2 regions of the Jeotgalibaca ciconiae genome follow, and region 2 is predicted to be linked to the other one. Evidence: riboswitches for the same ligand, from Rfam matches in the RefSeq annotation. Region 2 holds a riboswitch; the other holds the start of a gene.
The links. A riboswitch is a leader RNA that binds a small molecule or an ion and turns the genes downstream of it on or off. The one in region 2 is predicted to bind magnesium.
Positions count from the first base shown of each region.

Region 1: it holds a riboswitch for magnesium, as region 2 does, so the genes downstream of both, mgtA (magnesium-translocating P-type ATPase) here and mgtE (magnesium transporter) in region 2, are expected to answer to the same signal.

Region 1 covers NZ_CP034465.1:1,444,760-1,452,574, reverse strand. The annotation lists gene EJN90_RS06900 (heavy metal translocating P-type ATPase) at 1-2,100, opposite strand, end outside; gene mgtA (magnesium-translocating P-type ATPase) at 2,467-5,085, opposite strand; M-box (ykoK) riboswitch at 5,335-5,498, opposite strand; gene pyrR (bifunctional pyr operon transcriptional regulator/uracil phosphoribosyltransferase PyrR) at 5,995-6,501, shown strand; gene EJN90_RS06885 (aspartate carbamoyltransferase catalytic subunit) at 6,773-7,666, shown strand; gene EJN90_RS06880 (dihydroorotase) at 7,663-7,815, shown strand, end outside.
Region 2 covers NZ_CP034465.1:177,900-185,714, reverse strand. The annotation lists gene recQ (DNA helicase RecQ) at 39-1,862, shown strand; gene mgtE (magnesium transporter) at 1,903-3,258, opposite strand; M-box (ykoK) riboswitch at 3,423-3,585, opposite strand; gene EJN90_RS00895 (MarR family winged helix-turn-helix transcriptional regulator) at 3,742-4,173, shown strand; gene EJN90_RS00890 (ABC transporter ATP-binding protein) at 4,182-5,981, shown strand; gene EJN90_RS00885 (dicarboxylate/amino acid:cation symporter) at 6,105-7,367, shown strand; gene EJN90_RS00880 (hypothetical protein) at 7,457-7,815, shown strand, end outside.

The sequences.
Region 1 (7,815 bases), 1.3 Mb from region 2:
TGCTCCTAATAGTAAAAACATTATTTTTACTGCCATTGCAAAAATAATGTTTTGCCAAACGATTTTTCTTGTTTCTTTGGCTACTTTCATGGATACAGCAATTTTGGAAGGTTGATCGTCCATAATCACAATGTCCGCAGCCTCAATAGCTGCATCGGAACCGAGCCCTCCCATCGCAAAACCAATATCAGAACGAGCTAATACCGGAGTATCATTAATTCCATCACCCACAAAAGCTACTTTTTCTGAAGGTTGCTTGCGCTGCATGATTTCTTCTAGTTTTGCTACTTTATCTTGTGGCAGTAATTCTGCATACACTTCTTTAATACCGATTTCTTTTGCAACTGATTCCGCTACTGCTTTCGAATCTCCTGTTAACATGACGATATGTTCCACGCCAGCTTGATGTAGTTGAGTAATCGTTTCTTTTGCATCCTCTTTTATCTGATCCCCAATCACCATTGAACCAATAAAACTGCCATCCACAGCAACATAGATAATCGTACCCAGTTCATTGTTCTCTTTAAATGAAATCTGTTTTCCAATTAGCAGCTTACTATTTCCCACCAATACTTCTCTTGCGTCAATTGTTGCTTGAACGCCATGCCCAGCTACTTCTTCATAATCCGAAAGACGTGCAGGATCAATTTTTTTGCCATATGCTTCTTTGATCGAGCTGGCAATCGGATGGGTCGAGTACTGTTCTGCTAGTGCTGCAATTTCTAATATTTCTTCTTTCGCATACCCTTCTACCGCATAAATCGAACCGACTTCAAATTTTCCTTTTGTAACGGTTCCCGTCTTATCCATTACCACATATTTCAAATCATTGAGACCTTCTAAGAAATTACTTCCTTTTACTAAAATCCCTTTACGCGAAGCCGAGCCAATTCCTCCAAAGAATCCTACCGGAATAGAGACCACCAACGCGCATGGGCAGGAAATAACTAAAAAGATACTTGCTCGATACAACCATTCATTAAATGTTGCTCCATCAATCAAAAGTGGCGGTACTACCGCTAATAGCACAGCTAATACGACGACAATCGGTGTATAGTAGCGAGCAAACTTTGTAATAAAGTTCTCAGTTGGAGCTTTTCTGCCGCTTGCATTTTCTACTAAATCTAAAATTTTCACAACCGTTGATTCTTTAAAAATCTTCTCTACTTCCACTTCTAAGAGGCCGCCTTGATTAATAAAGCCACTCAAAACTTGCTCTCCTGCAGCTACTTTTCGGGGGATAGATTCTCCAGTAAGGGCTGCTGTATCAACGGTGGAGCTACCAACGACAACCTTCCCATCCAGCGGAACTTTTTCTCCTGGCTGAACAATGATCGTATCACCAATTTCGATGGACTCTGGATCCACTTTTTTTGTTGATCCATCTTCATTTTTCAAATTCGCATAATCCGGTCGAATATCCATCAATTCTGCAATGGATCGCCTTGATTTGTCTACGGCAATATCTTGGAAGAGTTCACCGACTTGATAAAATAACATAACCGCTACCGCTTCAGGATATTGTTGAATATAAAAAGCACTCATTGTGGCAATTGTCATCAAGAAATTCTCATCAAATACTTGCCCGTTCATTATGTTTTTTACAGCAGTCATAACAACGTCATAACCTGCAGCTATATAGGCAAGTACATATAAAACGAACGTTATCTTCTCTGAAAAAGGAGAAAAAATCGCGGTAAACAATAAAACAATCGTAAGTACTAACCGAATAACTGCTTTCTTAATATTTGCGTCTCCATGTGAATGTCCATGACTATGACTGTGGTCATGATGGGAACTCTCTTCCTTTTTCTCTTCATAGCCTTCCATTTCTACTCCGTCTTTACTAACAGGTTGCAATGTTTGTTTTGTTAAAGGAATAACTCCAGGTTCCAATTGTGCAATTCTTTTTTTAACTTTCGGTAATGTTTCATTTTCATGATTTCTATCTACTTCAAATTGAAGTGTCTTCGTCATAAAATTCACACTACTATTCGTTACTCCTTCTATTTTACCAACTGCCTGTTCAATTTTAGCAGCACAATTCGCGCAGTCGATTCCTTCTAGAAGCCATTCATGGTTTTTTTTATTGTTAGTCATTTTAAGCCCTCCATCCATCTACATATGATAATCCGTTCATATAAAAACTAAAAACAAGGATGTAAATCGAAACTATTTCGACTTACACATGAACAACCATTCATATGTTATCTTTATTTTAGCACGCATATAAAAATAGTCAACTAATATTGATTGAGATGATTTTTTTCATTCAGTGAGATTTGATTTAAAGACCACTGAATGAGATAAACTAAGAATCTCGTTCAGTCAAGCTATAAAAATCGTCACTAGATGAGATTAGAAGTTATTTTCATCCAGTGACGATTAGAACTGACACTCACTAGACAAAATTAAAATGAGTACACAAAAAGGACGTGACTCTCGTCCGTCCTTTTTTCTAATTGATTATAACCATTGTTTGTTTATCTTAATATAAATGTTTTTTACGATTTGCGTTAAGATAATATAAGCAACAATAATTAAGAAAGCCCATTTCCAATAAGAACTTGGCAATGCTACTAAATCAATGTAGGTACCAAATTTGCTTCCTGGAATCGCAATGGCTGCAATTACTACCACAATGGTCGATAGAGTTACGCCAATACTAGCGTTACTTTGAATAAATGGAATTTTCTTGGTACGAATCACATGAACAACAACTGTTTGAGTAATTAATCCAATAACAAACCATCCAGTATGGAATAATGCTGCATCTTGTACCGTATTTGCATGGAATACAAACCACATTAACAAGAATGCTACAATATCAAAGATGGAACTGATTGGTCCAATACTAAAGGTAAATTTCAATAGATCTGAAGTTCCCCATTTCGTAGGTTTCATCAAATCTTCTTCATCCATATGGTCCCATGGAATCGTCAACTGTGCAATATCATAGATTAAATTCTGTACTAGTAGTTGGATTGAAAGCATTGGTAAGAATGGTAAGAAGGCACTTGCTACTAATACGCTAAATACGTTCCCGAAATTGGAACTGATCGTCATCTTAATGTATTTCATCATATTACCAAAAACATTGCGTCCTTCTAAAACGCCATCCTCTAACACGAGTAAACTTTTTTCCAACAAGATAATGGAGCTTGCTTCTTTCGTAATATCAGCTGCATTATCTACAGAAATCCCTACATCAGCGGTACGAAGAGCTGGAGCATCATTAATTCCGTCTCCCATGAAACCAACCGTATGCCCTTTTTCCTGTAGCATTTCGATAATCCGAGATTTTTGAGCAGGATTTAGCTTAGCAAATAGATTTACTTCTTCTACCACTTCCGCTAACTCTTCATCACTCATTTTGTCCAATTCCGTTCCTAAAATTGCACGATTTACTTCAATGCCCACATCTTTACAAATCTTTTGTGCAACAATTTCATTATCCCCAGTTAGCACTTTTACATTTACACCGTGCTCATGGAGAGATTCAATCGCTGTGATCGAGGATTGCTTTGGAGGATCCAAGAAGCCCATGAACCCTGCGATAATCATATCTTTTTCATCTTTCACTGAATAAATAGCTGAATCATGTACATTTTTCTTGTAAGCAACAGTCAATACACGCATTCCTTGTGCATTCATCTTTGTGCTGATTTCTTCCATATTTTGTCGCAATTCATCGGTTAAAGGAAGCACTTCTCCGTTGATTTCTACATGACTACAAATATCAAGCATTTCTTCCGCAGCGCCTTTTGTAATCATGAGTTGTTGTTGATCAATTTTTACTGCAACGGTTAAACGGCGTCTCGTAAAATCAAATGGAATTTCATCGATTTTCTCGGCTTTCTCAAAGCTTGCTTCTTCCCGATTCTCTTGAACGTATTCAATTACAGCGTGGTCCATAACATTTTTCCAACCCGTTTGATAATGGGAATTCATGTATGTCAGTTGTAAAACACTGTCACTTTCATTCCCCAGCGGATCCAGATGCTGAACCAAAACTACTTTATCTTCGGTAATTGTTCCAGTTTTATCCGTACATAATACGTCCATTGCTCCTAGGTTTTGAATCGCATTTAATTCTTTTACGATTACTTTCTTCTTGGACATGGTAATAGCACCTTTTGCCAAGTTGCTTGTTACAATCATCGGTAACATTTCCGGTGTCAAGCCGACTGCGATGGCAATGGAGAAGAAAAACGCCTCTGCCCAATCACCTTTTGATATGCCATTAATAAGAAATACGATTGGAACCATTACTGCCATAAAGCGAAGCAGTAATTTACTCACGTTTTTCACACCACGGTCAAAGCTCGTTTCACCTCTTGCTTTGGAAGATTGGGTTGCAATGTCTCCAAAAAATGTATCTTCTCCCGTCTTCAAAACCAATACTTTCCCTTGGCCACTTAGTACGTCCGTGCCCATAAAGGTCAAATTCGCAAAGTCTAATGCAGTGACACTGCTTGGATCTTTCTCATGTAAGTCAGTTGGAATAAATTTTTCAATAGGAAGTGATTCTCCTGTCAGAGACGATTGATTGACGAATAAATCTTTCGCCCAAACCAGACGTGCATCTGCTGGAATCATATCGCCAGTGGATAAATTGACAATATCTCCCGGAACCACCTCGTCAATCGGAATTTCTTTCGTAATACCCTCTCTCGTTACCGAACAGGTTGTTTCGATCAATTCTTTCAAGGCAAGACTTGCTTGCTGTGAACGATACTCTTGGAAAAAATGGAGGCCAGCGCTAAATACAATCATCAAGGCCATAATAATACTTGCATCATAATCTCCTGTCGCTGCAGAGACAATCATTAAAAGTGCTAATACATAAATAAATGGATCGTTAAATCCTTGTAATAATAATTTGTACCAAGGAATGGGCTTTTGAGCAGCTACTTCATTTAAGCCGTATTTTTCTAACCGTTGCTCTGCTTCATTTTGAGTAATACCGGTTAGGTCTGTCTGTAATTCTTTGAATACTTCTTCTTTTGATAAGCGTCCTAATTTTACTAGTTCACTGTTCTTTGATTTCTTTTCTACATAAATATGTTTTTTCTTGTTTGCCATTTTCTATCTCTCCCCCGTGAAGTGACAGGTCATCATCCTGCTCTTCATTATTTTTTATTTCTGTGTACCTCTGATTAGGATCCATCCTGACCACCCCCTGAACGAATAGCAAAAATTTTATTAGTATGAATGAGAAAAATGGGACAACGAAGGCAACTTTTTTTATAAATCCTTCCCAAGGAAAAGAAAAAAAGCCCTACTCAAAGAAGCAGGACTTTTCCATAGAACAAAAAATGGTATCTAATCTGTTAACTACCTCTTCATCGAGTTTTAGCACTGTACAGCATAGGGATTCCCCAGCTACATTAAAAACTCCCTTAATTCGAAAGTTCCTGGTAACCCATTGGTGTCTTTCGACATTTCTGGGCAGTAGCGTATCTCTTGTACAGACGCCTCACCTAACAAGGCTATTCAATTTTCATACTTATTCAGTATATAACTTAACTCTTCCTATAGCAAATATTCTGTTTGCTAGACTATAAGAAAAGCGGACAAGTCCGCCTTGGCCTATGAAAAAATAGGAAATTTGACCCTGAATTGTCAGGAGACTTCACGCTTCAGCGGGTTAGTCGAATGATATGCGTTAGCGAGCAGCGAAGCGCGCAATGGGGCAAATTTATCTTTTTTTCACTAGGTCAGGACTTGGGAGCTAGACATTGATGGCTGAACTTATAATCCCCTAGTCTATTAAAAAAGAATGGCAAAAACCTTCCCTTTCATAAATTTAATTCTTGCATTTAAAAATAACTACCGTATAATCAGTTTAAATAGAATCCTTTAATTAGCGTCCTGTGAGACGAAGAAGGTGAGTTTCTATCAAACTCAATCATAAAATTGTTGTGTTATTTATGATGACCTCTTCTTTTTGCATGCAAAAAAGAAGAGGTCTTTTTTTAGGAGGAGAATAATATGCCAAAAGTAATCATGAATGAAATGGAAATGATGAGAGCAATAACCCGTTTGTCCTATGAAATCATTGAGCGTAACAAAGGTATTGAGAACATTATTTTAGTGGGAATTGAAAGAAGAGGCGTTCATTTAGCACACCGAATTGCTAAAAAAATTGAAGAAATTGAAGGTATTATCGATGTCGAAAGTCTAAATATCAAACCTTATCGTGATGATATGGACGAGGACTACGATTTGCCTAAAGACGCTAAAAGTCTATTTGAAAAAAAAGTAGTTTTAGTCGACGATGTTCTCTTCACTGGACGCTCCATCCGGGCAGCAATGGATGCTTGCGTGGATCGTGGCAGACCATCGGAAATTTCACTAGCTGTTTTAGTTGATCGTGGTCATCGTGAATTACCGATTCGTCCAGATTACATCGGAAAAAACATCCCTACTTCAAGGAAAGAACGTGTAAGTGTCCAAGTTGTAGAAGTAGATGGAAAAGATGCTGTCATAATTGAATAAATTTTTGTAATGATTTCACTTTAATTGAATCCGAGAGATTCAAAAGCGAGACCATCTTCTTAGGTGCGCTTTGTCTCTCGACAAGCGCACCTTTTTTACTAAAAAAGCTCTCAAGTCCGCTATGGCCTATGAAAAAATAGGAAATTTGGCCCGATGAGCAGCAAAGCGCGTAATCGGACAAATTTATCTTTTTTTCACAAGGACAGGGCTTGAGTGCTAGACATAGAAAAGCGGGACAAGTCCTAAAGTATATTTTTCAAGGAGGAACGATATGAGGAACTTTTTATCAGTAGAACAATTTACCAATGAAGAGGTTATGCATCTTTTAGACCGATCTCTAGCATTTAAAACAGGAAAAGACCAATTCAAGAGCAATGCAACCATCGTCAACATGTTCTTTGAAAATAGCACACGGACAAAGCATAGCTTCGAAATGGCCGAACACAAAATAGGCATGCAACAGTTTAATTTTGATGTAGGGAGTTCCTCTGTCAATAAAGGCGAAAGTCTTTATGATTCTGTTTTAACGATGCAGGCTTTAGGTGTTGATATTGCCGTTATTAGACACCAAGATCGCAATTACATGGATCAATTAATAAATTTGGATATCCAAATCGTCAATGGCGGAAGTGGGAATGGCCAACATCCCTCTCAATCATTGCTGGATATCATGACGATTTACGAGGAGTTCGGGTCCTTTGAAGGATTGAAGGTAGCCATCATTGGTGACATCGTTCATTCACGCGTAGCAATGAGTAATATGACCTTGCTAAACCAACTGGGCGCCCACGTTATCTTTGCAGGACCAATGGACTATTTCGATACCACTTTTGAACAATACGGAACGTTAATGACCGTAGATGAAGCAGTAAAAGAAGCAGACGTAGTGATGATGTTACGTGTACAGTTAGAACGTCATGAAACGGAAGAACAAGAACGTTTTTCAAAAGAAGCCTATCATAAAAAATTTGGTCTCAGTCGAGCACGTTATCGTACCATGAAAGACCATGCCATCATCATGCATCCAGCTCCTGTCAATCGAGATGTTGAGCTGGCAAGCCAACTGGTTGAATGCGAAAAAAGTAGAATCGTTCAACAAATGAGTAATGGTGTTTACGCACGAATCGCTATATTAGAATGGGTTTTGGAGGGAAGATACGAATGAGAGTTGTTTTAAAAAATGGAAAAAGAGTCGTAAAAGATAATCAATTAGAACAAGTCGACATTGCCATTGAAAAGGGTCTTATTTCTGAAGTTGGTACTGATTTGACGGGAGATAAAATAATCGATATCGAGGGAAAATTACTTAGTCCC
Region 2 (7,815 bases):
TGTATACTGATTAAGAGTAGATTTAATGGAGGGAACGAATGAAGACAATACAAACAGTTCTAGAGAAAAATTATGGATTTGATTCTTTCCGACCAGGACAACAACAAATTATTGAAGCGATTATGAATAAGAAAGATGTATTAGCGATTATGCCAACAGGTGGAGGAAAATCTCTGTGTTATCAAATTCCAGCCATATGCATGGAAGGAACGAGCTTGGTAGTCTCGCCGTTAATTTCTTTGATGAAAGATCAAGTGGATACTTTGCAGGCGATGGGAGTGAGAGCTGGTTATATCAATAGCCAAATGGATAAAAGTAGCTATCATGATACGATGAATAAAGCGATGTTTGGCTATTATGATTTACTTTATATTGCCCCTGAACGTCTGGACAGCGAACACTTTATGAATGTTATCCAAAATATGAAAATTAATTTGATTGCGGTTGATGAAGCGCACTGTATATCCCAATGGGGTCAAGATTTTAGGCCAAGTTATCGAAATATCCCGCAATTAAGAGAGGCTTTTGATTATCCTGTTCCGTTTGCAGCATTCACTGCGACGGCAACGACTCAAGTAAAACACGATATCAACAAACAGCTTTGTTTACAAAATCCACACCAGTACGTTGCTAGTTTTGATCGACCGAATCTTTATTTTTCAGTAATACCTACCAAGAAGAAGTCTACGGATTTATTGAAATATATCAATAATTCTGACTCGGCAATCATTTATTGTAATACGAGAAAGAATGTGGAAACCGTCTATCATAGTTTAGTAAAAAAAAGATTCTCGGTAACTTATTATCACGCAGGTATTCCCGCTGATGAGCGTACTAAAAATCAAGAAGACTTTATTTATGATCGCAAATCCATCATGGTGGCAACCAATGCATTTGGAATGGGAATCGATAAGTCGAACGTACGAAAAGTCATCCACTATAATATGCCGCTTGATATGGAGAGTTATTATCAAGAAGCAGGGAGGGCTGGGCGAGATGGAGCTCCTTCCGAAGCAATTCTCTTGTATTCGAGTCAGGATATTATTACGAACACATTCTTGATTGAGCAGGGTAATCAGCCGCATGCCAAAGACAAATTAAACCGGATGATCTCCTATTGTAAAACGGGAAAATGTTTGCGCAGTTATATACTGGGTTACTTTGATGAAGTCCCTTCTTGGCAGAAATGCGAACATTGCTCAAACTGTGATGGGAATACGGAGACGATGGATGTCACTGTTGAAAGTCAAAAGATTCTATCTTGTATTTATCGGATGAATCAACGCTTCGGAACAGGAATGGTAACCGATGTTTTACGAGGGAAAAATAATGAGCGGATACGAAGTTTGAATTTTAATCAGCTTTCCACCCATGGAATCATGTCTGATTATAACGATAATACAATTAAAGATATTATTTCGTTATTAATAAGCGAAGGATTTCTTTCTCTTTCTGGAGATAAGTATCCCATTTTGACGTTCACAACAAAAACAAATCAATTGCTGAAAGCAGAAGTTACGCTGTCAATGACTCGTAAAATTGTTGAAGATGTCCGAAAATCATCGAAAAAAGAAGTGGCGGATATTCATAATTATGATGAAAGTCTTTTTGAAAAGCTTAGAGAACTTCGTACGAAAACTGCGCAAGAAATTGGAAAACCGCCTTTTGTTGTTTTTACAGATCGAACTTTGATTGATATGGCCGCAAAACTACCTTTAAATGATGAGGAGTTTTTAGCTATTCATGGAGTTGGCCAAAGTAAACTCGAGCAATATGGCGCTGAGTTTTTGGATATCATTCAACGACATGTGAGCGATACAAATATAGATGTAAAAAAAGAAAGAGCCCAAAATGTTTTGTAAAAAGGAGTATTCCAACCGGAATACTCCTTTTTATCACTATTTAGATTAGGTGTAAGAATAACGATGCAATTGTAAAGTAGATGTAAAGACCTAAAATATCATTGATAGTAGTAATAAAAGGGCCAGAAGCAATAGCAGGATCGAATTTCATTTTATTAATCAAGAATGGAATAAATGCCCCAACGACAGTGGAAATACTTAATGTAATAAGTAAAGTCGTGCCTAAAATAAGGCCAAGAACCATATTTTGGTAGAGAACGAGAACAGTGATTAATAAGACAGTACCAGAGATAATACCCATAATCGTTCCTACGATTAATTCAACTAATAGAGTGTTTCCAATAGAATCTGCTTCATCTTTTAAAGTAATCTTACGTACAGCAACAGCCAGCGATTGAGTACCAACATTCCCAGCTGAATCCATGATAATCGGAATAAACGCAGCCAACACGACCACTTGACTTAAGGTTTCTTCAAAAGAACTAATTAGACTGGCACTGATCATACCCATAAATAAAAGAATAACAATCCAAGGGATACGGGAACGTGCTATATCCCATATCTTTTCAGAAGGTTCTTCAGACTTGCTGATAGCTGAAAACTCTTGGAAGTCTTCCGTAACTTCTTCTTCCAAAATGTCCATCACATCATCAACAGTAACAATCCCTTGTAAAACATCATATTCATCAATGATTGGTATTGCTAGTAAATCGTAATCTTGAATTTGTCGTGCTACTTTTTCTTGGTCATCGTCTAGACGAGCAAAAGCAACTTGAGTAAACATCAAGCTCCCGATTGTATCTTCTTCCTGAGCCAAGATAAGATCTCGTAAAGAAAGAACACCTATGAGCTTGTTGTTTTTATCAACAACATATAAGTAATAAATAATTTCAGCTTGATTCGCATGATGGCGTACTTGAGCAATTACTTCCTTTGTTGTATCGGTAGGAGAAAAAGCTAAGAATTCTTTTGTCATAATCGAACCAGCTGATTCTGCTTCATAGGAGAGTAGTTCTTTCAGCGTATCTCGATCCTCTTCCTGCAGTTGAGAAAGAAGAAGGTCTCTTTCTTTTTGCTCCAGATCTTCTAAAAAGCTAGCGGCATTGTCTTGTGCCATATTTAGAAGAATTTTAGCAGCATACTCAGCTGAGAAAAAATGAAAAGTTTCATGTTGTTCTGAAGGTTCCATCCATTCAAAAACAGCAGCAAACTCTTCCGGCAGTAACATTTTTTCTATTTTTCGTTTTTTTTCTGGGTATAATTCTTGGAATAAATCAAGTTGGTCTTTTGTGTGTAATTTGAGAAATAGTTTCCGAAACAAATTTCGATTATCTTTCTTTACTGCCTCATATACTTCTTCGTAATAATATTGTTTTCTTAATTCGATGTTTTTCATTTTATATCTCCATTTCTACGAGGGCTAACATGTCCTCGTCTCTTAAAATATGTATCAGCCAGCTTTTACTCGGCCAAGGATCCATGATAACCACCTCCAGAAAAAATACAAAAAACCGCGCTCACAAAGAGGCGGTTGATTTAGTAAATAGGAAGAACTTCTCACCAATACCTCTTCGTTTAGTTTTGGCACTGTATAGCATAGGATCAACCAGCTACATTAAGAATTCCCTTAATTCGAAAATTCCTGGTAACCCATTGGCGTCTTTCGACGTTTCTGGGCAGCAGCGTATCTCTGATACAGGAGCCTCACCTAACAAGGTTTATTTAATTACGACTATACCTAGTATACGTAAAAAATCTATCTATATCAATGGTAAAAAAGAATGATACCAGCAATAAAAAAAAGGAACAAGCAATTATTGACATTTAGTTAGGTACCTGACATAATAGTAAGGTACCTAACTAAGATGGAGATGATTGGATGAAACAAAAAGATATTGTAAATAGTGTGATGCATTTAAGTCGTGTACTACGTCGCCGAACTCATGGCGATACCCCTCAGGAAAAAGGGCGCCATGGTCAGTTTCGCATACTGCGCCATTTACTAAAGACACCGGGTATGACGGCGTCCGAATTAGCAGACTTGCTGGATATTCGAGCTGCTTCTGTTTCTGAAGTAACGAAGCGATTAGAGGCAGATGGTTTAATTGAAAAAAAACCAATTGAATCTGATAAAAGAAAACAAGGGCTGCATTTAACTGAAAATGGTCGTCAAAGAATAATAGATAGTACGCAAATCAGAAAGAAGGAAAAAAAAATAATCGAAACCATTTTGAATGAAGAAGAGCGAGAAACTTTTATTAGTTTATGTGAGAAGCTGACGAAGGGATTACAAAAAGGGGTTGATGCCTAGTGGCGAGGATGAGATTCGAGCAATTAAGTAAAGATGAAGTAAAGAAGGCGCCCAAACTAACGAGAAATTTTATTAGTCGGATATTTCATTATCTAAATCCTTATCGCAGCCAATATCTACTGTCACTTTTCTTAGTAGTTGTTTCTGCTATTCTATCTATCATTCCCACATTGTTAACCGGAGAAATGATTGATAGAGGCATTATAGGCGGAAATTTTAAGCTCCTATTGGTATTTGCCGGTGCTTCCTTTGGTTTGCTAATTGTATCGTCACTCGTTTCGGTTTTAAGCAGCTATTTAAGTGCCTATATTGGTCAGCACGTATCGAAAGATATGAGCGAAGAGATGTACGGCCATTTACAACAAATGAGTCATCAATTTTTCACTTCGAATAAACAAGGAGAAATCCAATCACGAATGATGCAGGATATTTCTGGAGTGGAATCAGTTATCACGCAAACTTTCACAACCTTAATGAGCAACATCATGACTTTAGCAGTTGCTTTTGTAGCTATGATGGGGAAAGATATCCGTTTGGCTATAATTGCATTAGTCATCGTACCATTGATGATTGTTCCAATGAAGAAAGCAGGCCAGGCCCGCTGGGATTTGACGATGCAGGCAAGAAAAGAAGCTGATAAAACGCAACAGCTATTGAATGAATCTTTATCTGTCAGTGGCCAATTATTGACGAAGCTTTTTGTTCGTGAAGAGAACGAAATGAGAGAATATCAAACACTAAATACAAATTTAGTCAATCTGAATATCCGTGAACGTGTCGCTGGAAGAGGCTTTCGTGGTCTTATGCAAGTAATTACGAATATGGGACCGCTCATCTTATACGTTGTTGGCGGGTATTTAATAATTTATCGTCAATCAAGTCTTACAATTGGGGATATCACCGTTATGGTTACTTTGTTAGGTAGATTAATTTTTCCAATTGATTCTTTGATGAACGTACAAGTTGACCTCGTTCGCTCGACCGCCTTATTTAATCGGATTTTTGAATATTTGGATATGAAACCAGAAATTATTTCTGAGCCTGATGCCGTAAAAAGAAAAACGTTAAAGGGCGACATGGAATTTGAGCAAGTTTATTTTCAATATTCTAAAGAGAAAGCTGTATTGCATGATTTAAGTTTTCATGTAGCACCGGGATCCTCACTCGCTTTGGTTGGTCCTTCAGGCGCTGGAAAATCAACCATCACCAATTTAATTCCTCGGTTATTTGACGTGACATCTGGGCAGATTAAAATAGATGGTACGAACATAAAGGAGTATGATTTAGCTTCTTTACGATTAAATATAGGGGTAGTTACGCAAGAGACTTATTTGTTTAACGGTACAATCCGAGAAAATTTATTAATCGCAAATCCTGAAGCAACGGATGAAGATTTGATTCTAGCTCTAGAAAAAGCGCATTTAACAAATTTTCTGAAGAGTCTTCCTGAGGGCTTGGATACGATTGTTGGAAATCGTGGGATGAAACTGTCGGGGGGAGAGAAACAACGTGTTTCGATTGCACGGGTTATCTTGAAACAGCCAGCTATTTTGATTTTTGACGAAGCAACTTCTTCACTTGATTCTCTTTCTGAAGAAGAAATTCAAAAAGAAATTGTACCATTAATGGATTCGTGTACGACGATTATGGTGGCACATCGATTATCAACAATTCGTCATGCAGAACAAATTATTGTGTTGGAAGAAGGTTCTATTCAACAACAAGGAACACACGAAGAGCTAATTGAGCAACCGGGATTGTATCAACGCTTATATCAAACACAAATGGGAAAAGATAAACGAGTATAAGTTTATCTTTTTTGTTTTTTTGAAACAAAATATCTACTTCTTGAAATGAAATTGACAAAGGAAATGAAAGCAGTTATGATAGAAAGCATATTTTAATCACTTTTTAATTTAATGGAGGTAAAGATGGTAAAAGGTAAAATTGGCTTAGTACCAAAACTTATTGTAGGTATTCTTGTAGGTATTTTTGTAGGTGCATTCGCATCTGAAAGTATGATTCGTATTTTTGTTACATTTAGTTCCTTCATCTCTGCGTATATTTCTTTCATTATTCCGTTAATGGTCATTGCCTTTGTAACGGCTGGAATTGGCGAACTAAAAAGTGGAGCTGGCAAGTTGTTGGGCTTAACCTTAGCACTGGCATATGGCTTTACATTGATATCAGGAACGTTTTCTTACATTGTTTCTCGTATCGCATTTCCGTTCTTTATAAATAATGAATCATTTGCTGCAATTGGAGAAGGAAGTTCTGCTTCAATTACACCTTATTTTACAATCCCACTAGATCCGATGGTGGATGTGACTTCCGCATTAGTATTTGCTTTTATTATGGGACTTGGAATCTCGACATTACGTGGACAAGAGAAAAATAATAGTGTTGGTAATATGATGGGTGATTTCTTTAGTGGTTTTCAATCAATCATTCAAATGGTCTTAGAAAAAACAATCATTCCTTTACTCCCATTTTATATTGCTGCTACTTTTTCTTTAATGAGCTATACAGGCGAAGTATGGCGGATTTTAAGTGTCTTCTGGAAAGTGTACCTCATTATTTTTGCGATGCATTTTCTTGTTTTACTTTTCCAATTCGGGGTGGCAGGGGCAATAACCAAGAAAAATCCAATTACCTTTTTGAAAAATCAAATACCGGCATGGTTGACAGCTGTGGGAACCCAATCTTCTGCTACCACAATACCCGTAAACGTGGATGTCGCAGAGAAAAATGGTGTTTCAAAAAGTATTCGTGAATTTGTAGTACCGCTTTGTTCGACAATTCATCTTTCTGGAAGTATGATTTCCTTAACCGCTTTTTCGATGGCCTTGTTGATGATGAATGGAATGGACTTTAGCTTCACGAAAATCCTTCCTTTTATCCTCATCTTAGGTATCAGTATGGTTGCTGCTCCTGGAGCGCCAGGTGGGGCGGTAATGAGCGCGTTACCTTTCTTACCGATTATCGGGATTGTTTCTAATGGGCCGATTGCCAGCCTGATGATTGCCTTGTATTTAACGCAAGACAGCTTTGGAACTGCATGTAACGTGTCCGGAGATAATGCTGTAGCATTAATCATTGATAAGATAAAAGTGCGTTTTGGTATTCAAGATGAAGAAACAGAATTGGAAGCAAATGAGAATGCTCCAGAACCAATTTTTGTAAGAAATCAATAGAACAAATGAACCTGATTATTATTTTAATGATAATCGGGTTTTTTCTTATGTAGATGGTATAATAAAAGAAGGAAGAGGTGAATTTCATAATGAAAAACTGGAAAAATTTTGCTTTATCATATGGAATTCCATTGGTTGGATTACTTATTTATTGGTATTTTTCTTTAACGCCATTAACATTTCAATCTTTAGAGTTCTGGTTAAATATCTTTGTTTATTTAGGAATCAGTATGTTTCTCTCGTATACGCTTAATGCTAAGACGAGTGTAAAGGTAATGAGAATAAATGGAGCCTTGATGGGTTTAGGGCTGCTTGCACTTTTAGTTGGCTTTCTTATAGGAGTTCCGATTTTTCGTTCTAAAGATTATGCGACATTGATTACTCACCAAGAAGGGGATTTTGATGAGGATTTAAGTATTAGTGATCCTAGTCAAATACCGACAATCGA